2 regions of the Alteromonas sp. AO-Serp genome follow, and region 1 is predicted to be linked to the other one. Evidence: predicted binding sites of a transcription regulator. Region 1 holds the regulator's gene; the other holds the start of a gene.
The links. Region 1 encodes MetJ, which represses methionine synthesis genes. Its sites were predicted from a motif close to TAGACGTCTAGACGTCTA; they were not measured.

Region 1 (5,033 bases):
CGAGTTTGCTCCTAACCGACGCGAATGCAGGAAAGGCCGACATTATAGTAAAGGTCACCATGATAAACGGTACCAAAGATAACAAGGTTACATAGGCTAAGTGCCCAGCAGAGATAGTAATATTGTCTTCTCTACAGCGCTTTATGAAAATGCTAAAGAGATCTCTAACCTGAGGAGTAACATTGTTATATAAGGCTTTAACCTTGTCTAAATCCACTCAATTTCTCCTGACGATACCGTGTAAATGGTAAACAGCGCGGTCTTATCTATGCGGACTGTTATAAAGCATCGATAGTTCATTACATGTTATATCAGATGGTAACTGCGGGCGGCCTTGGTGGCAAAGTTTAATGCAGGCTTTATACAACAAAGGCGCATTGACTGCGCCTTTTGTGGAGTGCTTCGTTAAAAAACGCAAGCACGGTCCTGATTGTCGTATGTATTAAGCGCCTGAACGCACGCCGAGCATGTGGCAGATGGCGTAGCTTAATTCACTACGGTTCAAAGTATAGAAATGGAAGTGTTTTACCCCTTCTTTAGCGAGTACTTTAACTTGGTCCATAGCAATGTTAGCGCCTATAAGATTACGGGTAGCTTGGTCGTCGGCATCAAGGCCGTCGAACATTTTGTGTAACCATCCCGGCACATGAACATTTGTGAACCCCGCAAATTTCACCAGTGTTTGGTAGTTGGTTACCGGCAAAATACCCGGAACGATATCTAAGTCGACACCCGCTGCGGCTGCACGGTCTCTAAATCGAAGGTACACACTCGTATCGAAAAAGAACTGGGTTATCGCTTCTGTGGCACCTGCTTCTGCTTTGCGCTTAAGGTTTAGTAAATCAAACTGCGCATTTGGTGCTTCAGGGTGCTTCTCTGGATAGGCAGCAACAGAAATATCAAAATCGGCAACGTCTTTTAGCAAGGCAACAAGATCAGAGGCATACATCTCTGTCTTTTCTACTCCTGGCGGTAAATCGCCACGAAGCGCAACAATACGGCGAATACCTGAGTCCCAGTAGTCTTTTGCAATTTGCTTAAGCTCATCACGGCTAGCATCAACACAGGTCAAGTGAGGAACCGCCGCGACACCGGTTTGCTGCTGAATGCGTTTTACAACGTCGTGGGTTCTGTCACGCTCACCGCTATTCGCGCCGTAGGTTACCGACATGTAGCTTGGCTTTAGTGGCGCTAGACGTTCAACTGACTTCCACAGGGTCTGTTCCATGGCTTCCGTTTTAGGCGGAAAGAATTCAAAAGATACATCAATATCACGCAGTTCCGACAGGGACTGGTTTAATGCATCGATACCTTGTGCGTAAGAAACCATGGCTTTTTCTCTCAAAAATGTATTCTTATAGACGTTTAGACGTCTAAATTAAAGAATATATGTCTAGACGTCAAGAGGTTTACACTGCTCAATTGACCTTTTCGTGAACTTGTTTAGAATTTCTCTTCATAACATAAAAAAGAGTAGACCGAGTTAGTACAATGGCAGAATGGAACGGTAAATATATTCACCCCTACGCAGAGCATGGCAAGAAGAGCGAACAGGTAAAGAAAGTCACTGTCTCTATACCTATTAATGTGCTTAAGGCGCTTACTGATGAGCGTACTCGCCGCCAAATCAATAATCTGCGTCACGCCACTAATTCAGAACTGTTGTGCGAAGCATTTTTGCATGCGTTTACCGGTCAACCATTGCCTAACGATGATGACCTGCGCAAAGACAATCCTAATCGCGTACCGGCTGAAGCAAGACGCATTATGGAAGAAATGGGCATTGATCCAAGCTTCGAAAACGATGTGTCGGAAGACGACTGATATTTGGTATTAAAGAGAAACGGCGCTTTGTTGTAAGTTATTGCTAGTTGATAACCTACAACACGGCGCCGTTTTTTATGTACTTGTATTCTCTAAGCGCACTTTTTAGCAAATAAAGGTTGAGCACTAGCCCCTCCATTTTTTTGCCTTATGCGCCAGAATTTTATTCTTCTGGGCTTTCAGGCACGCGTGCAACGCCAGATTCAATCGCAGCCTTAGATACCGCAGTAGCAATACGCTCGCATAAACGCGGGTCCATAGGTTTAGGAATAATGTACTCCTTACCAAATGTCAGACTAGTACTCTTACTGGCAGCTAGTACTTCTTCTGGTACAGGCTCCTTCGTGATAGCACGAAGGGCTTCTACTGCCGCTACTTTCATTTCATCGTTAATGGCCGTTGCACGAACATCTAGTGCGCCACGGAAAATAAACGGGAAACACAGTACGTTGTTAACCTGGTTAGGGTAGTCCGAGCGTCCGGTAGCCATAATAAGATCTTTACGTACTTCGTGAGCAAGTTCAGGCTTTATCTCAGGGTCTGGGTTAGAACATGCAAATACAATTGGGTTTTCAGCCATCAAGGCCAGTGTTTCTGGTGGTAAAACATCCGGTCCAGACACACCAACAAAAATATCCGCACCTTCCATTACGTCTTCAAGCGTACGCTTGTCAGTATTGTTAGCAAATAGCTTTTTGTGCTCAGTTAAGTCTTCGCGACGAGTATGGATAACGCCTTTTCTGTCTAGCATATAAATACGCTCACGCTGGGCACCACACTTAATAAGCAGTTCCATACAAGCGACCGCTGCTGCACCGGCACCCATACACACAATTTTAGCGCTCTCTATGCTTTTACCCTGAATTTCCAGAGCATTAAGCATGCCCGCTGCAGTTACAATAGCGGTACCGTGCTGATCATCATGAAATACCGGAATTTTACAGCGCTTAATTAGCTCTTGTTCAATCTCAAAGCATTCAGGCGCTTTAATGTCTTCTAAGTTAATGCCGCCAAATGTGTCAGCGATATTCGCTACTGTATTAATGAACTCTTCGGTTGTACGATGCTTCACTTCAATGTCAATGGCATCCAGGCCAGCAAAGCGTTTAAACAGAAGGGCTTTACCTTCCATAACAGGTTTCGATGCCAGTGGGCCTAGGTTACCCAACCCTAAAATCGCGGTTCCGTTACTGATAACGGCAACCAGGTTTCCTTTACCCGTGTACTTATAGGCGTTATCTGCATCTTCAGCAATTTCTCTGACCGGCTCGGCAACGCCTGGGCTGTAGGCAAGAGCAAGGTCATCGACGCTGTCGGCTGGCTTAGATAACTCTACGCGGATTTTTCCAGGTGTGGGTTGGGCGTGATAGTCGAGTGCGCGTTGTCTAAAATCTGACATGTAAAAAGGTATCCTTAGATGTAGGGTTCATCGGTGTTTTCGTTCACGCTCTGTAGCTATTTTATTGTCGTTATAGTTATAGGTAGATAAACGTAAGCGCGTTACAACCAAGTAATGACAAAAGTGATTATAAATAGTTGTTAGCACTAGGGCTTGTTGATCTTTGTTTTACAGCAATCATCAATACGCCCTAAGGTGGCATGTGGAAAAAGCAGACTAGGCGTTAACCTTTACTGATTTTGTTCACATACCTTAATGGATACAAGCCTCAGGTTTATGTACCCAAAAGCGCCACAAGTCTTGAAAGCAATGCATTATTCACAGAATTAATGCTCACTATCAAAGTGCCGATCGCAACTCTAACACAGCCAATCACTGTGTACATATCTGATCAGAATTCTCATATACCAATGTAGGTTAGGCATACTAATTAGACCAGTAAAATGGGGCTATAATTGCCATTCATGCTATTTATTTTGACTTGTTATAACATTCTGTAGGTCTATTGTGTGGAGGATGAAAACAAAGCTATCAAAGGGATCTTCGTTCTCATAAATGCATTGGACAGAAACCCAAATCAAGAAAATGGAACGCAGGGATATACCTCGTTAATTCTCCATCTAATATTTCTGATAAAATCCTGTGAAAGCCCACTCAAAATTCGCGCTGAAGGCGAGGATATGACAGAAAAAAAACTAATAACCGTGCTAACCGATGTGTGCGAAAGCGTAAAGTCTGCCAATAATGGATTTGTTTGGCTAACTCACGTAGGGCATTGGAGAGCGCCGCAAGTGATTGCCGTGTTTAACACTGAGCAGGAGAAGCAGCGGGCGTTAACTAATGGTTGGGATATAGACTTCATAAGCCAAGTGAATATTGCTTTGGCGTCAATTAAGTCAGCACCCGTTGGTATTTATTTTGATAGCGAAGAACAATGTAAAAAAGTGAGTGGCGGCAATTGGGATAGGCATTTATCTAATGTTAAAAACCTTCACTGAGTTCAGGTCACGCTGAATATTGTAAATTAAGCTAAAAACGTTTTTCAAAAAGGCGAGTTGCAGGGCTTGTTAAACTGGCTAGGTACTGGCCTGACGTAGGATAACGGCGGTAAAGCGCTGTTTGGCACACCTTGTTTGTGTGAAGCGTGAATTTTAAGCAATAAAAAAGCGCCATAAAGGCGCTTTTTTCGAACTCGATATCAGGCTTACTTTTTGCCCAATGCACCGAAACGCTTCTTGAAGCGATCAACACGACCACCAGTGTCAACGTTACGTTGCTTACCAGTGTAGAATGGGTGACACGAAGAACATACGTCTAGGTTGATGTCTTTACCAAGCGTAGAGCGAATGTTCATTACGTTACCACATGAGCAAGTTGCTGTGATTGCTTCGTATTTTGGGTGGATATCTTGTTTCATTGGGTTACCTCACATAATAAGGCCGTATCGCTATACAACCCGAAGTCGCACACCATACGTTACTTAATTCAAATGATAAGTCGTTCAAAGAACAGCCTATCGCAAAAGAGCGGCGCATAATAAAGGATGGCAGAGCCTTGATCAAGCGGTTTTTGGCCAAATGCTAAACAAGAGAGCTAGACAAGGCAGCCGTATAAAAAGGTAGCCATATAAAAAGGCCAAACCAAAAACATTCCTTTTATGCTTGCCTGTAAAGTATGTTTAAATATTTGTGTTTCAAGGCTAGGCCATAGCTCTAGTAGCAAAATCATGCGCTAATAGCAAAATGTGTAGCTAGCTGTTAGCAGCGTAAATTGCTGTAACGTATAGGTCTGCAAGAAGCCTCAGTATAAT
Region 2 (18,037 bases), on a different contig from region 1:
ATCGGTAATCGTGCCAGACACCATAACGGGCAGCGATATACCCAGCTTTTCAAAAACCGACTCTACCGCATAGGCTGCCGCTTTCGCATTAAGTGTATCGAAGATGGTTTCGAGCATGATTAAATCTGCACCGCCTTCAATGAGCGCTTCGGTAGACTCGCTATACGCTTCCACGAGTTCGTCAAAAGTAACATTGCGTTTGCCTGGGTCGTTAACGTCAGGCGAAATTGAAGCAGTGCGGTTTGTTGGTCCAAGTACGCCCGCCACGAAACGGGGTTTGTCGGGTGTCTTTGCTGTGAACTCATCGGCAGCTTTACGCGCCAATTTAGCTGCAGCTAAATTAATATCACGGGATTGAGCCTGCATATCGTAATCGGCCATAGCGATAGTCGTAGCATTAAACGTATTCGTTTCAATAATGTCCGCGCCAGCTTCAAAGTAATCACAGTGAATTTGATAGATGATATCGGGCTGAGTAAGAACCAACAAATCGTTGTTACCCTTAACATCGCAGTGCCAGTTGGCAAACTGTGTTCCGCGATAATCTTCTTCTTCTAACTTATGGCGCTGGATCATGGTGCCCATGGCGCCGTCTAATATAAGGATGCGCTTTTTAGCGGCTTCTGTAAGCGTTGTCTGCGCGCTAGAATTTGGTCTTTGGCTCACGTGCTACCTCTTTGGCTGTGACTTTTCAGCAAGCTGACTTAAATCGTAAGGCGTGGTCTGATAGACATAATAATTCAGCCAGTTTGTAAACAATAGGCTGCCGTGTGAGCGCCACTGTACAATAGGAGACTTGGCTGGATCATCCCCTTCAAAATAGTTTTTTGGAATTACTGGCGTTTGTCCCGCGGCGATATCTCGAAAATACTCGTCTTTAAGTGTATCTGGATCGTATTCTGGGTGACCCGTTACAAATACCATGCGCTTATCTTCTGACGCCACAATATAAGCGCCTACATCGTCAGACTCTGCAACAACACTAAGTCCATCGACGCTGTTATACAACGAGGTGTTAATATGCCCATAACGGGAATGTGGTGCGTAAAAAGAAGGATCAAAGCCTCTTAATAGCTCATTGTTCGGGTCATTCACTTTATGTTTAAAGACACCTGAAAACTTTTCGTCTCTAAGCTCTCGTGTAATGCCGTAAAAGTGATACATGGCGGCGTGAGCAGCCCAACATAAGTAAAGGGTTGAGTTTACGTGACGCTGCGCCCACTCCAATATGGTGGTCATGGTTTCCCAGTACTTTACTTCCTCATAATCGATAAGCGCGAGAGGCGCACCGGTGACAATGAGGCCATCGTATTTCTTATTCGCTACCGCTGAAAAGTCGTGATAGAAAGCATCCATGTGCGATTGGGGGGTATTCTTCGGCGCTTGATTATCAATTCGAATTAAATCCACGTTTATTTGCAGTGGCGTGTTCGATAACAGGCGAAGTAACTGTACCTCTGTTTCTATCTTGTTCGGCATTAAATTAAGAATACCGACTTCAAGAGGACGAATATCCTGATTGGCAGCCCTGTCCATGTCCATGGTAAAAATATTTTCACCTAGTAGTACATTCTGCGCGGGTAACTGCTCAGGAATACGAATTGGCATAGAGGGCTCCAGTGATAAATTACAATATCTGTATTGTGTCTATAACTGGCGATATGTCAACATCTTTACGTCTAGACGTCTAAACGTTTTTTTCTCTGGTGCTCAAAAATACTAATTATTTTGTTTATGCACCATTACCAACATCTCAGCTTCGGCACGAGGAATGTCGCAGGCTTCTATAATTTCATCAATGCTAGCGCCTTGCTTGACTAAGTCCGCCGCACGCTGATATAGGCGTAGGGAAGGATCTTGAAGCTTGAGTTCTCGAAGCTGGTTTTCAATATCAGTTTGCTTTTCGTCTAACTCTTGAAGGTGTCGAGTGATCACCAACGTGCGTGCTTGCGCCTCAGTTTGTTGATTATTTGCATTTTTAGCAAGGGCTTCAGTGCGGGCAATAGCCTCTGCGTTAGCATGTTCGCTTTCGCTTAATGCAGAACGCAACTGCTTAATGTGTGAATACAGCACACCCATCGCGGCGATGAGTATAACTACAAGAATACACAGTATGAGTTCTAATAAGGTAGGTGCAGCAAGCTGCCAATCCATGGACATAACCCTTGGGGAAATGTAGGCAGTATTATAATCAATACCGCCTATTCATTTATTTAGATGTTGCTAAGCTCATCCCACTCTTCGTCGCTTAACAATTTATTAAGATCTACAAGAATAAGCAGTTCGCCGTCGCGGTTACTTACACCTTGGATAAACTTAGCACTCTCTTCAGTACCTACGTTAGGGGCACTGTCAATCTCTGAAGATTTCAAGTAAACCACCTCAGCGACACTATCCACCAGGATACCAACCACCTGCTCGTCAGACTCAATAATAACGATACGGGTATTGTCAGTAATTTCTGTTGGCGGTAATCCGAAACGAGCACGTGTATCGATAACCGTTACTACGTTACCACGCAGATTGATAATACCAAGTACATAGTCAGGTGCACCGGGTACAGGGGCTATTTCGGTATAACGCAAGACCTCTTGAACTTGCATCACGTTGATACCGTAAGTTTCTTCACCTAAGCGATACGTTACCCATTGAAGGACTTCGTCGTTGCTGTCGGTGGCGTTATTATTTATTCTTTCGTCGCTCATGAACCTGGCTCCCAATACTATGGCGTCTGGTCGTTACTGCCTAAGCCTTTGTTAAGCATAGATATTAATTCTTCAACGTCAATTAACGCGCACATTTTTTCTTTAACCATCCCTGCTAACCAGGGACGCTTACCTGTGGACTCGCGCCATTTAACATCATCGGTAGTCAAATTGACCGTATTGACTAGCTTTTCACTAGCCAGACCCCACGCACTTTCCCCTAACATTATAAGATATCGGTAGTTAAGCGATTGTGCGAGGTTTTCGTCATATTTTTCTGGCATTACCCATTTTGCAGAGTCAACAACACTTAGTTTAGACTCTCTGTGCAACATTACACCCATAAACCAATCAGGTTTTCCAAATAAAGGGCCAATCTTCTCAATTTGGTGGATCCCACCTAGCGACGTCAAAGGCACCGCAAGTGTTAACCCTGCAACCTCAAAGAATAGCGCCTGAAAGCGAAAACCGAGAGTATCCTTTAGTGGAACTTTTGTTTTTTCAGCGCGGTTTAACGCAGCTTCTTGTTCATTTTCTACTAAAGTTTCTGCGTGAGACTGTTGCTGTTCATCTTCAATTGTCTCTGCTTTTTGCGTTTCAATTAACGATGTAACCTTTTCCGCTATCGCTTCTTGTTCATTCGATTGCGTCTCACTTTCATTGGCGGTAGAAGCAAGCGCCGTTTCAGCCATCTGCTGAGAAGCCTGCTCGAGCAATTTTGCCGTGCGCGCAGTCACATCTTCCGGTGCTTCTGGCTCTTTGAGGAGACTATCAAGGTATGCCTCCATCACTTCTTCACGGGCAAAAGGCGATTGCTTGCTCATGTTCTCGTTATTTCTCCAATACCGCTAATAATTTCTCGTACGCAGACACACCACGTGTTTTGGGGTACGCTGCGGAAATGGGAAGCTGTACTAAACTTGCATCCCTGAAGTGCGTGTCGACGGGAATAACCCCTTCCCACACGCGCTCACCATAGTCATTCATTAAGCGCTTTCGCGATGCAAGCGCCGCGTTAGTGCGCTTATCAAACATAGTTGGAATAATCACAGTATCAAAGGATTTGTCCAACGAACGTCCCATAATTTCCATGGTACGAATCATTCTGTCTAGCCCTTTAAGCGCCAGATATTCTGTTTGGGTAGGCACGATAACCTTGTCACACGCTGCAAGAGCGTTAACCATCAGCACCCCAAGCACTGGAGGACAATCGATGATAGCAACATCAAATTCTCCTGCTATTTTTGCCAACGCTTTTTTTAGGACTAAGCCCATACCTTGTTCGCTACCCATCGTTCTATCTAAGGTCGCGAGCGCCATTGTTGCAGGAAGCACATATAAGTTGTCTAACTTTGTCGGGCACAGACAATCCATAACATTATCGGCCGTAATGTCATTAGACTTAATAAAAATATCGTAAACTGAATGACTTGACGCTTCTGCATCGATACCGAAGTAATAACTCAGCGATGCATGTGGATCAGTATCAATCATGAGCACTCGCTTGCCTTGCTGTGCAAGCAAGCCGCCAAGGCTCACCGTAGTGGTAGTCTTTCCTACACCACCTTTCTGATTCGCTACTGTCCACACTTTCATATTTGCTGTTCCATTACTGTTCAAACTGCTATCGCATTTCGGTTTGAACGCAACTGCTCATATCATCAATGTTTATATTTTTACTGGATATATTGGCAACGGCGACAGCTTGAGGCATACCATACACAACACAGGAATCTTGGTCTTGAGCCCAAATCGTTGCGCCTTTTTCCTTGAGCATTCGGCATCCTTCTCTGCCGTCAGCCCCCATACCCGTTAATATAATTCCTAATACATCCCCACCATAAGCTTTAGCCAGAGAACTGAAAGTGAGATCAACACTGGGCTTATAATTCACCTTGTCACTCGCACTTGCATCAACAATGGCAATGCGTTTATTCGCACCTATGGTTTCTAGCAACATTTGCTTCCCACCGGGAGCAAGATACGCATGACCTGGTTTTAGAATGTCGCCGTGCTCGGCTTCTTTTACTCTAATCTTACAGTTTGTGTCTAAACGCTGTGCAAATGCCGTAGTAAATGTTCCTGGCATGTGTTGTACAAGCAAAATGGGGTATGGAAACTCTGCAGGTAAAGGAGACAGCACTTTTTGAAGCGCCACAGGCCCGCCTGTAGAAGCCCCAATTGCCAAACACTTGTAGTGCTTTCCCGTCGCTCTTACAGACGAAACGGTTGGTTGTTTAGCTGCGTCTTTATGCCCTGATAGCAACCCTGATGTTTTAAAAAACGCCTGCTTTGGCGCATTATCAGGAAGCTTTCTTGCCTCTGTAGAGCGAAACGACGGACGCTTAAGACCAATACCACGACGCGCTATTAAGCGTACTTTTGTACACAACAAGCGCGATGCGTCTTTTCTGTCCTGCGCGATATCTTCAAATTTCTTAGGTAAGAAATCGAGCGCGCCCGCTTCTAACGCATCTAATGTCGCTTGCGCACCATGATGCGTAAGCGAAGAAAACATAAGAATAGGTGTAGGCCGTTTGTCCATTATGGCCTTTACAGCTGAAATGCCGTCCATGACAGGCATTTCAACATCCATCGTTATCACATCCGGCTTAAGCGCTTCTGCTTTTTCAAGTGCATCGCGCCCATTTCTCGCTTCCCCAACAACTTCAAGTTCCCTATCGCCATCGAGTATTTCTTTTACTCGACGACGATAAAAAGTCGAGTCGTCCACGACAAGGACTTTAAAGACCATGGATTATTATTCCTGTTAATTCATCGCCTTACTTGATGGGTTTACGCGCATACCGTTTAAGCAGGCTCGGAATATCTAAAATTAGTGCAATTCCACCGTCTGATGTAATCGTGGCTCCCGCCATACCAGGCGTGCCTTGCAATAATGCATCAAGAGGTTTAATAACCACTTCTTCTTGGCCTATTAGCGCGTCTACTACGAATCCTACTTGTTGTGTACCAATTTGCACTACAACAACGTGTCCCTTTTCTCTATCGATGTTTTTGGGACCTCGAATCAACCATTCACCAAGGAAGAACAACGGAATTGCTTTTGAACGAACTATCATTGTTAGCTGGCCATCGACCGTGTTGGTCTTTTTGATGTCCATATTTATTATTTCGTTCACCGCACCTAATGGTAACGCAAAGGTTTGTTTTCCTACAACAATCATTAGCGTCGGAAGAATGGCTAGCGTTAGCGGAACTTTGATATCCAGTCGCGTGCCTTTTCCTAGCTGTGAATCTATGTTCACGGTGCCGTTAAGTTGGTTAATTTTGGTCTTAACCACGTCCATGCCCACACCGCGACCAGAAATATCACTAATTTCTGTTTTGGTTGAGAACCCTGGCGCGAATATCAAGTTAAACGCTTCAACATCCGACATACGTGCAGCTGCGTCTGCGTCTAGTACACCGCGACTAATAGCAATTTCTTTAAGCTTTTCAGGATCCATTCCTTTACCATCATCTTCGATGGTTAGAAGAATATGATCGCCTTCTTGAGATGCCGATAGCTGAACCGTACCCATGCGCGGTTTACCCGCTGCAGCACGGTCATCAGGCATTTCAATACCATGGTCGACGGAGTTTCTCACCAAATGCACAAGTGGATCGGCCAGTGCTTCAACCAGGTTTTTGTCTAAATCAGTTTCCTCACCCACAAGCTCAAGGGTTATTTCTTTCTTCAAGCTTCTAGCGAGGTCTCGAACAACGCGAGGGAAACGACCAAACACCTTCTTGATAGGTTGCATGCGGGTTTTCATTACCGCACCTTGCAAGTCGCCCGTTACCACATCTAAGTTGGCAATGGCTTTGGACATGCTTTCGTCGTTACTGTTGATACCCAAGCTTATTAGCCTGTTTCTCACTAGTACAAGCTCGCCCACCATGTTCATAATTTGGTCAAGGCGCTTGGTATCTACACGTACTGTAGTCTCAGCAGGAGGCGCAGCTGGTGCCGCCTTCTTCTCATCTTTTTTAGGCGCTGCTTTTGGTGCAGCAGGTGCGCTTGCTTTAGCTGGCGCTGCGGCGCTAGGAGCAGGCGTCGATTTTGGCGCAGCTGGCGCTGCTTGTTTCGCTTTTTGAACCGCTTCTGTTGCTGCCTTATCTACAGGAGGCTCTGGCGCCTTTGAAACGGCTCCCTGCTTGGTAGGCCCTTGCCCTGAGCCATGTAGTTGGTCAAGCAGTGCTTCAAATTCGTCATCGGTGATTTCTTCATCATCAGCTGCACTCGGCGTAACTGGTGCTGGAGCTGGTGTATTTGCCGTTGGCGCAGCTTCTTCACCACCAAACTTGCCTTTGCCGTGTAAATCATCAAGCAACGCTTCAAATTCTTCGTCGGTGATATCGTCGTTATCACTAGCGGCAGCAGGTGCAGCAGCCTTTGCAGGTTCGCTTTTAGCCGCTGAGGACTGTCCTGGTGCCCCAGAGCCATGAAGCTCATCAAGCAGCGCTTCAAACTCATCTTCAGTGATTCCGTCAATACCGCCGCTATCACCAGAACTTGGTGCCTGTGCAGTAGGCTCTTCAACAACTAATTCTGGCTCTTCAATCGCGGGCTCAGGTTCTGACACCGGCGCGCTTTGTTCACCAAAAATATTCTCATCTGGAGATTCCGGGCGACTTAGTTTGTGTAACAAGTCGACTAGGTGTGCATCTGCTGGCTCTAATGGATCCCGAGCTTTCACTCGTTCAAACATTTCAACCACCACATCTGTGGCTTGCAGAATAATATCCATCAGTTCAGGGGTTAGTGTTCGTTGACCGTTACGCATTACGTCAAAGACGTTTTCCGCACCGTGACAAATTTCTACTAACTCAGTAAGAGACAGGAACCCTGCTCCCCCTTTAACTGTGTGATAACCACGGAAAATTGCATTCAGCAAATCCGCATCTTCAGGATTGTTCTCAAGATCAACGAGCTGTTCTTGTAATTGTTCAAGTATCTCTCCAGCCTCAACTAGAAAGTCCTGTAATATATCCTCGTCAACATCAAACGACATGCGCCCGCTCCCCTAAAAACCTAAGCTAGACAGAAGATCATCTACATCATCTTGGCCTGACACGACGTCGTCGCGCTTATCGGCATCAATGATAGGGCCTTCTGCCTCTACACCATCAACCTTATCGGCCTTAACGCTAGATGGTTTAGTTTGTTCTGCACCGTCGCGTTCACCAAACATGGTAAGCATGTTAACTAAGCTGTCTTCCACTTCTTTAACCAAGTCGATAACGCGGCGAATAACCTGACCAGTTAAGTCTTGATAACCTTGAGCCATCAATACTTCTGTAAGTAACTGTGTAAGTTTAGCTGACTGTGCCGAACCTTCTTCCAACAATTCGTCTAAGTCTGCGCATAAAGCCTTGAATTCACCCAACTCTATTTGGCGATTCATCAGCTTCTTCCACTCAGGCATAACCTTTTCGATGCGCGCCGACAGCATTTCAGCTATAGGCATGCTCGCTTCAACGGCATCCATAGTAGTATTAGCAGCTTTTTCAGTTTCTTCAATTACGTAGGTTAGGCGGGATTGTGCATCGGGAATATCATCGGTCGCGAGATTTTTAATGCGGTCGTCTATTTGGAAATTATTCAGCGCGTCATGGAGCTGACGCGTCAGTTTCCCTACTTCGGCAAATAACTCAACGTTTTCTTTCATTGAGGCCGCTTCTAATAGGGCATTGGCTGAAGCGTTGTCACCCTCTTCAAGGTAGGTGACAAGCTGTTTTGCTTCTTCCAACGAAATTGGAACGTTTACATTCGTTGACATCCAGTAAACCTCATTTCTCTGGTGAGCGTCTGGATCAACCTAAACGTTCGAATATTTTATCTAATTTTTCTTTAAGTGTTGCTGCAGTGAACGGCTTAACAACGTAGCCATTAACACCTGCTTGCGCGGCGGCAACAATTTGCTCTTTCTTCGCTTCAGCAGTAACCATAAGTACTGGTAGGTGCTTGAGCTTGTCATCGGCTCTAATCGCGCGAAGCAAGTCAATACCCTGCATTCCAGGCATGTTCCAATCGGTAACTACGAAATCGAAATCACCTTGCTGCAACATAGGCAATGCAGTACTTCCGTCATCCGCTTCCTGGATGTTGGAAAAACCCAAATCTTTAAGTAGGTTTTTGATGATACGTCTCATGGTAGAAAAATCATCGACCACGAGAATTTTCATGCTTTTGTCCAAAATAGCCTCCAGTGAGGGGTTAATTGTTATTAATTTCTATTCTTCGTCAGCTTGCCACGACTTCATTCGTGATTTGAGTTTTAACATGGCCTGACTGTGAATTTGACTGACTCTCGATTCACTTACATCAAGAACCTCACCAATTTCTCTTAGGTTCAGCTCTTCATCATAATACAGCGAAAGTACAATCGCTTCTCTTTCAGGTAATGTCGTAATTGCATGGGCAAGCGCTTTTTGGAAAGCGCCTTGCATTAAATCTTCCAGTGGTGCGTCGCTACCTCGATTTTGCTCTGTCGAAATAACATCTTCTGACACACCTAAATCTTCAATACCTACCAGCTTTCCGGCATTTACTTCATTAAGCATTTGGTGATAGTCCTGCAAGCTTACATTAAGCTTATCAGCAATATCAGAATCTCTAGCATCGCGGCCTGTTTCGCTTTCTACTTGCGAAATTGCTTCAGTGATCGCTCGGCCATTTCGGTGAACTGAACGCGGTGTCCAATCCCCTTTGCGAATTTCATCTAGCATAGCACCGCGAATGCGAATACCGGCAAACGTTTCAAAGCTGGCTCCTTTTGAACCATCAAAGTTTCGAGCGGCTTCTAATAATCCAATCATGCCTGATTGAATTAAATCGTCTACAAGAACACTAGCCGGCAATCGCGCTATCAAGTGATGCGCTATACGCTTAACCAATGGCGCATGTCTTTCGACTAACTGCGCTTTATCGGTTTGTTGTTGATAAGCGGCTGCCTTGCTGTTCAACGCTGACTTCCTACGGCTTTTTCTGCAACTAATTGTTCAATGAAAAACTCTAAATGGCCACCTGGCTGCGCTGGAATAGGCCATGTTAAGGCTTTACTTGCCAACTGTGTTATTGCAACGGCTGCCGGTGAACCTGGGTAAGCATCGACAATGGCTGTCTGTTTACGCACTGCTTTACGAATGTTCTCGTCAAACGGTACTGTCGCCACTAATTCTAGTGCAACATCTAAAAAACGCCCTGTCACTTTGCTTAATTTACTAAATAGCTCTTGGCCTTCTCGCACGTCGCGCACCATATTAGCCACAACTTTGAAGCGGAAAACACCGTGCTCTCTATTCAGAATTTTTATCAATGCATAAGCATCTGTCAATGAAGTAGGCTCGTCACACACAACGACCATGATGTCTTGTGAGGCTTTTGAAAAGCTCAACACCATGTCTGAAATACCTGCCGCTGTATCAACGATAAGCACGTCAATCTGCGAGCGCAGCTCACTGAAGGCACGAATTAGGCCAGCGTGTTGCGTTGGCGACAATTCTGCCATCGACTGCGTGCCTGATGTGGCAGGGGCAATCTTTATTCCGTGCGGACCGGTCACTAGTACTTCATCAAGTGTACATTCGCCGGAAAGCACGTGGGATAAGTTTTTCTCAACACGCAAACCTAACATAACGTCTACGTTAGCAAGACCGAGGTCCGCATCGAGAACCATTACACGTTTACCTTGCTTCGCCATGGCGATAGCGGTGTTCAATGTAATGTTTGTTTTACCTACGCCACCTTTGCCACCGGTGACGGCGATTACTTTGATTAACCGTGATTGCTTCATTTTTCTTAAGCTACTCGCTTGGTCGTCAATCATACTGCTTATGCTGTTTTAATTGCGTTGTTACCACTAGTATGATTCAAACCGTACTTTTTATAAAGCTTTGCAGCAGCGGAAACCAAAGATTTCGCTTCTGCAATCTTAATGTCTTCAGGTACTTTTTGACCATCGGTGACATAACTAACCGGTAATTGGTATTCAACCGCTGCACTAAGCACCTCTCCTAAAGAGTAGCACTCATCTAACTTTGTGAAAATACAGCCACTTAGTTCAATATCATCATACGCTTGAATGATTCTCTGCAAAGCAGGATATTGCGTATTTGCTTGCGCTACCAAATATTTTTTAACATTTGGCATTTGTCCGTTATCAAACTGCTTAATTTGTTTAATTAATCGACTGTCTCTTTGACTAAATCCAGCCGTATCAATCAATACTAGTCGCTTATGACGAAGTTGGAATAATAAATCCGCAAGTTCTTCACTAGTCTGCGCTTTTCTCACCGTGCAGCCAATAATCTTTCCGTATGTCGCTAGCTGCTCATAGGCGGCAATTCTATACGTATCGATGGTAATCATCGCAACCGACTCTGCACCGTATTTTTGCGCATAGCGGGCAGCAAGTTTCGCAACGGTAGTTGTTTTACCGGTACCTGTTGGTCCTACTAATGCAACAGCACCTTGTGCGCTAAGTATATCGTTTCCTGTCACATTTATGCGATTAGCCAATAGGTTAAGAAGATATACCCATGCATCTCGTTCGTTGTAATGTGACGGCGTATAGCTAATAAGCTGTTTCGCTAACGCGTTGCTTAACCCCATATCGGTTAAACGGGTGATTAGATATTGATGAACAGGTTTTTGACGTTTGTTTTTAGCTTCCATCAAGTCGGCCACTTGATATTGCAATACATCGCGAAGAGACGCTAGCTCTTCCTTGATTTGAGCAAGCTCCGCTGACTGCGTCACAGCGGTATCATCCATACTCGACGCTTGATGCTCTGGGAAAGCGTTCTGACGAACTGGTTCATGAGAAGACTGCTGGGCTTCTACGTCGTCAATAAAGGCTTCTGAGAAGTCTAAGTGCGAAGCAATTTCATTGGCGTGCTTAGCATTCGCTGTCATTGGTTGGTTAGGTTGCGCGGGACTCGCCACGTCATTATTTCCACCGTGCTGCTTTTCTAGCAGTGCTTTAAGGCTATCAGGACCGTCGTCACCAATGATTTCGCTCAAGCTAGGCACTGCCTTTTGACCAGGTGTTTTTGCAGCGGCTTGTGGAGACGCTTTCGGCGTAAACAACTTCGCTTCAGGTTCTTTGTCGTAGGCTGCGACAAGCTCAATACCGTCAGCGACTTTGCGATTTGACATGATCACAGCGTCACTGCCCAATTCAGCTTTAACTTGGCTTAACGCCTCACGCATATCTTTGCCGAAGAAACGTCTAATTTTCATTGCAACCTCTCCAATCACCCAGTGTCAGATTATTGACCGACCGAACTGACTATTTTTATTTGTTTGTCGTCAGGCACTTCTTGGTAAGACAGAACATGAAGCCCAACAACCGAATATTTTAAGAAGCGAGACAGAACGGGTCGTAGCATGCCTGAGGTAAGGAGTACTGCAGGCTCTCCTTCTAACTCTTGCTGCTGACTGGCTTGCTGCAATGATTTTTGCAGCTTGTCTGCCAGGCCTGGTTCTATGCCAGCGCCATCTTCGCCACCTGCTTGAAGTGACTGGTGCAACATCTGTTCCAACTCTGGCGCCAAGGTTATGACAGGTATCTCTTTTGCACCTTGAGTAATTTCTTGGACAATTAAACGTTTAAGGGCAATACGCACTGCAGACACTAAAACATCGGGGTCTTGGCTGCGCGTGCCGTACTCACTGAGTGTTTGCACGATTGTACGCATATCGCGAATAGGCACGCCTTCAAACAATAAGGTTTGCAGTACTTTCACGACGGTGCTTAGCGGAAGAATGTCTGGTACTAATCCTTCAACCAGTTTCGGATGCTGCTTGGCAAGCATATCAAGAAGTTGTTGCGCTTCCTCGTGCCCTAATAATTGATATGCATTGTTAGAGAGTAATTGGCTTAAATGGGTCGCTACAACGGTCGCAGCGTCTACTACTGTGTACCCAAGGGTTTGTGCATGCTCCCGTTTATTGGGCTTAATCCATACTGCGTCTAAGCCGAACGCGGGGTCTTTAGTGGCACGCCCTTCTAATTTACCGAACACTTGCCCTGGATTAATAGCAAGTTCTTCATCGTGACTGATGATGGAATCGCCTATCGTTACGCCTAGCATAGCGATGGTGTAAGTGTTGGGCTCTAAATCCAAGTTATCGCGAATGTGGACAGGCGGAATAAGGAAACCCAGCTCTTGCGATAGTTTCTTACGTACGCCTTTAATGCGCGTCAACAACTCGCCACCTTGGGATTTATCGACAAGAGGAATTAAACGATAGCCCACTTCCAATCCGATGGTATCTACCTGCTGAACATCATCCCAGCCAAGCTCTTTCACTTCAGGTGCGACCGATTCATCTTTTACCACATTGTCTGGCACTTTGGGCTCTGCGGCCTTTCTCTTTTCTTGGACCGACTGCCAGTAAGCAAAGCCTGCAATCAAGAATGAGAACCCTAAGAATGCGATATGAGGCATCCCAGGAATGATACCCATCACAAATAGAACGCCCGAGGCTATATAAAGAGCTTGATTATTACCAAGCTGACCGCGGATTTCTTTGCCCATTTCCTGAGTCTCGTTTTCACGAGTAACGATAATGGCTGTAGCGACCGAAAGTAATAATGAAGGGATTTGCGCCACCAGACCATCACCTATGGTCAGTATCGTATAGATTTCTATGGCGTTACCGAATGAAAGACCGTGCTGAATCATGCCTATGAAAAGACCACCAACAATGTTGATTAGCATGATAAAAAGACCCGCTACCGCGTCACCTTTTACAAATTTTGAGGCACCGTCCATCGACCCGTAAAAGTCGGCCTCTGCAGTAATTTCTTCGCGGCGCTTGCGCGCTTGGTCCTGGTCAATATAACCAGCATTCAAGTCGGCATCGATTGCCATCTGCTTACCAGGCATAGCATCTAACGTAAAGCGAGCACTTACCTCTGAGATACGTCCTGCACCTGCGGTCACTACTTTAAAGTTGATAATAAGAAGAATGGCGAAAACAACAATACCTACGGCGTAGTTACCACCAATAACGACCGCACCAAAGGCTTCAATAACCTTACCTGCTGCATCGCCGCCTTCATGTCCGTAAAGTAAGACAACGCGAGTAGAAGCCACGTTAAGCGCTAGTCTCAAAACGGTAGCGATAAGTAACACCAAGGGGAAAATGCCGAAATCTACTGGACGCTGGGTAAGTACAGCCACCAAGATAATGACTAGCGACAACGCAATATTAAAGCTAAACAGCACGTCCAGTAAGAATGGCGGCATAGGCAATATAACCATGCCCATAATTGCCAAAAGGACGATGGGTGCGCCTAAACCACTGGTAAAATTTTGCAGCTGATTTTTATCGAATCGCTGAAGATAACCGGATAACTGCATGGCTTGGTGTCTCTCTATCAGAAAATTGACGCTTTATGTGAATCTTCTAGTGAGTTTTCAACTAACGTGCCAGCTTTGTGTTTTACGCAAAAGTTATCCAAATCTGAGCTGTAATCATGCGTGATTACTGTCTACAGTGACTTGTATAGGGCGATTAAGATTTTGTATCCGAGGGACATACGAACAGTTTATAATTACGTCACTATTCCTAGGGCCTACTCTTCGTTTTAAAAGGATTATTCATGGTAGTGCTACAAAACCGTGTTGCAACGTTTTGTTGGGTCAGCCTTGTCATCATGCTGACTTTTAGTCATGTAGCTCATGCATCTAAACAACCTAACTTACGACAGCGTGTGGAGAATTTGCTAGTTGATTCAGTGGAGATATACGGTTCACAAAATAGTAACCCATCTCGTGTGCACAATAGAGTTTTGGTAAGCGAGGTCTACACTCAACAGGGCTATCAGCTTATATGGTTTGGTACTAGTGATGCTGAAAACCGTCTTCAGGAACTCCTCCATGAAATTGCTGATTCAGAGTTACATGGCTTCTCGCCCGAGTATTACCACGCGTCAATGCTCGAAAGTCGCGACGCCAATACGGCACTCTTAGATGTACTAGCAACCGATGCCTTCATCAGTCAAACTCTGCATCGATTAAATGGGCTTGTTAGCCCCGCCAATGCAGATTCGCAGTGGTTCCTTAAGCAAAGAGAAGCGGATCCTGTGGCATCGCTAAATCACGCATTAACTAACGGTGTTTCTGCAACATTGCGGGCCATGTGGCCATCACACCATGAATACCAGTTACTGTTAGAAAAAAAGCGTAGTTTACTCACGGCAGTTTCTACAGTTACCACGCAAATTCCAGTTGGCCCAACACTTAAGCTGAACTCAACGAGCGAAAGAGTTGTGTTGCTGAAGTCTCGTCTTTTAGGGCCAGGCACCTATTCAGAGTTATTCGATAAAGATTTACTGGACGCGGTTAAGCAGTTTCAAATGTCTGCGGGCTTAGAGCCAGATGGTATCGTGGGAAGTTCCACTTTAGAAGCATTAAATGCTACCACGTTTTCTTGGTTAGAAAGAATTGATGCAAACTTAGAGCGTTGGCGCTGGCTCCCTCATCAAACTTGGTCAACATATTTACGCGTTAACATTGCGTCGTTTCAGTTGAGAGGGTTTACTGAAGGTGAAGAAACACTGGGAATGCCTGTGATTGTCGGTACACCAGTGAGACAAACGCCCGTTTTCGCTGAATCAATGAAGTATATGGTGTTTAACCCCTACTGGACCGTGCCTTTCAGTATAGCCACTAAAGACAAGCTGGCGAAATTAAAAACCAATCCTTCTTTATTGGTCGAGCAAGGTTACGAAGCCCAGCCCGCCGGTGTCAGCGGCTTCAGCCCTGTCGATGAATTTGATTGGACAAATGTTAGCCGTGGTACATTTCACTATACACTCAGACAAAAGCCCGGGCCGCACAATGCCCTTGGTAAAGTGAAATTCATGCTTCCAAATAAGCATGCCATTTATCTTCACGACACGCCCGATCACAGCCTTTTTTCGAAATTAGAAAGAAACTTCAGCTCTGGCTGTATAAGAGTCTCTAACCCTTTGAAGCTGTCTCAGTGGGTACTTACTCATTCAGGCCAGACAGAGGCAATACCGCAAGCTGAGCAATTACTTCAAAGTGAAGAGACCAGTACACTGTATTTAAAGAAACCTATACCGGTTCTTATTGTGTACTTCACAGCGTTTGCAGATGAAGCAGGAACCATTGTATTTCGCCGCGATGCATACAATCGGGACAGCCATATTATTGAGAAATTGAAGGAGTTTAAACGTGCGTAAGTGTTTGTTAGTACTGATTGCTCTTTTAACTGCAGTGCGCGCCGGTGATGCGTGCTCCTTTGACAATGACACGCTCAACTCTAAGCTTGCTATTAATGGAAATATGGTTCCCTACCCTATTTTCTCTATTTTTGTAATGCCGAATAAAACGTTCACTGTTGAGTTTGACAATAAAAGCCATACTGGGAATTTTCAATTTCACCATGCGAACGGTGAAGCACTAAAGACGAGTTCGAACCTACCAATAGTTAGCGGGGTTGTGGGGAAAGCGCCAATAATGGCACCTAAGAAATCAGGGCACTATGTACTTAAAACCACCAACGCGCAGTCAGGTGAAACTGCGACGCTCAACGTCTTTGTGATGACATCTTTGGAAAAGGTAGACAAAACAGGTAAGTTAAACGGCTACACAATTGGTAAATATCCTGATAAGCCTTTAAAAAACAATCCCATTTATTTACCCCCATCAGGACTTATTGAGGTATCGCCAGAACAAACGGACGTAAGGTTGTCGCCCAATTTCACCCTAGGTCAATTTCTATCCAAGCAGCAACAAGGATTTCCCAAATATGTACATTTGCGAGCAGGCCTTTTGTTGAAACTGGAAAAAATACTGCACACCTTAAATGACGAAGGGCATGCAGTTGAAGGATTAACCATAATGAGTGGATATCGCACTCCGTTCTACAACAAAGCTATTGGCAATGTTCAATATAGCCGTCACGTTTGGGGTGGCGCAGCGGATTTCTATATCGATCAGTCACCGAAAGATGGGGTGATGGATGACCTCAATAAAGACGGTGTGATAAACCGCGAAGATGCGGTATGGCTCGCGAACTTTATATCAAACATGTCTAAACAAGGCGCTTTCGGTCCAAGAGTCGGTGGGCTTGGTATTTAATGTGATTATGCGGCGCACGGGCCTTTTGTTCATGTGGATGTGAGAGGAACCCTAGCGCGCTGGTAGAATTGTTGGTTCGGGGCACATACCTATGCCCCACCTTCAAAGTCAATTTTCACCCATTTAGCGGTTGGGTTAGTGTCGGTACTCTGGTGGGATAGGCAAATCCCGTTTAAGTGGCTTAGGACGTTTGCCCTTACCTGCTCTATGCGCTTTTAACTGATAAACATGTGCGAGCACCTGCGCTATCGCCATAAATAAGGCGTTAGGAATTTCATCGTCCACTTCTGTGGAGTAGAAAATGGCGCGGGCAAGCATGGGAGAAGGGATCAACGGCACATCGTTGGCGGTAGCAATTTTTCTGATGTGCATCGCTAGCTCATCAGCACCTTTAGCGACCACAACCGGCGCCCTCACTCCCTTCTCATCATACTTGATAGCAACCGAGAAATGGGTCGGGTTAGTCACCACTACGTCTGCTTGTGGCACTTCCTGCATCATGCGCTTGGTTGCAGCCTGATATTGCAGACGGCGAATTCGGCCTTTAACCATAGGGTCGCCTTCCGCATTTTTCCGTTCGTCTTTAACCTCTTGCTTGGTCATCTTCATTTCTTTGTTGTGCTTATACATTTGATAAGGCACATCAATGAGCGCGATAGGGATCATGCCGCACACCAGAATAAGAAACGCCCACTTAAGCATGTCGAGTGCGTGAAAGAAGTTTCCCGGATAAAGCTCCATATCAAGGTGGAGCGCTTCATCTTCAAAGAACAGTAACGCTCCGATGGCCATGCCAATTATGACCACCACTTTCGCTATAGACTTGAGTAACTCAACCAAGCCGTTCATGCCGAACATACGCTTGAAGCCTTGAATAGGGCTCATTTTTGAACCCTTAGGTTTTGCACCTTCCCAGGTAAAGTTAAAACCGCCAAGGGCGATAGAGCCATAAATGCCCGCTATCATTGCCACAACCATGTATAGCAGCACGGCAGGACCTACTGCCGAAAAGGCTTCACCCCATGCGCCAAACATGTGGGTGATATCATAGGTTTCGTCACGAGAGAGAATGAACATTCTCTGAGTAAGTTTAAAAACAGATTCAGCAATCCACCCGCCCACAAACAAGAACATAAAAGCACTGACGATAAGTACTAGGGTCGTAGAGAGTTCACGGGATCGGGCTAGCTGCCCTTTTTTTC

Region 2: metA (homoserine O-acetyltransferase MetA) is a predicted target of MetJ. The motif match lies at 1,673-1,690, and genes of this name have one in related genera.

What each region holds. Positions count from the first base shown of each region.
Region 1 is NZ_JAFLMX010000204.1:103-5,135, reverse strand. It holds partial or broken gene QVA83_RS13830 (YihY family inner membrane protein) at 1-217, opposite strand, end outside; gene metF (methylenetetrahydrofolate reductase) at 443-1,330, opposite strand; gene metJ (met regulon transcriptional regulator MetJ) at 1,492-1,824, shown strand; gene QVA83_RS13815 (malic enzyme-like NAD(P)-binding protein) at 1,988-3,223, opposite strand; gene QVA83_RS13810 (hypothetical protein) at 3,904-4,221, shown strand; gene rpmE (50S ribosomal protein L31) at 4,428-4,640, opposite strand.
Region 2 is NZ_JAFLMX010000002.1:57,294-75,330, reverse strand. It holds gene QVA83_RS00445 (homocysteine S-methyltransferase family protein) at 1-666, opposite strand, end outside; gene metA (homoserine O-acetyltransferase MetA) at 670-1,608, opposite strand; gene QVA83_RS00435 (DUF2802 domain-containing protein) at 1,720-2,154, opposite strand; gene QVA83_RS00430 (chemotaxis protein CheW) at 2,214-2,705, opposite strand; gene QVA83_RS00425 (chemotaxis protein CheW) at 2,723-3,529, opposite strand; gene QVA83_RS00420 (ParA family protein) at 3,537-4,301, opposite strand; gene QVA83_RS00415 (protein-glutamate methylesterase/protein-glutamine glutaminase) at 4,330-5,460, opposite strand; gene QVA83_RS00410 (chemotaxis protein CheA) at 5,489-7,723, opposite strand; gene QVA83_RS00405 (protein phosphatase CheZ) at 7,736-8,491, opposite strand; gene cheY (chemotaxis response regulator CheY) at 8,526-8,909, opposite strand; gene QVA83_RS00395 (RNA polymerase sigma factor FliA) at 8,946-9,677, opposite strand; gene QVA83_RS00390 (MinD/ParA family protein) at 9,674-10,540, opposite strand; gene flhF (flagellar biosynthesis GTPase FlhF) at 10,546-11,955, opposite strand; gene flhA (flagellar biosynthesis protein FlhA) at 11,985-14,084, opposite strand; gene QVA83_RS00375 (L,D-transpeptidase family protein) at 14,327-15,934, shown strand; gene QVA83_RS00370 (D-Ala-D-Ala carboxypeptidase family metallohydrolase) at 15,927-16,835, shown strand; gene flhB (flagellar biosynthesis protein FlhB) at 16,971-18,037, opposite strand, start outside.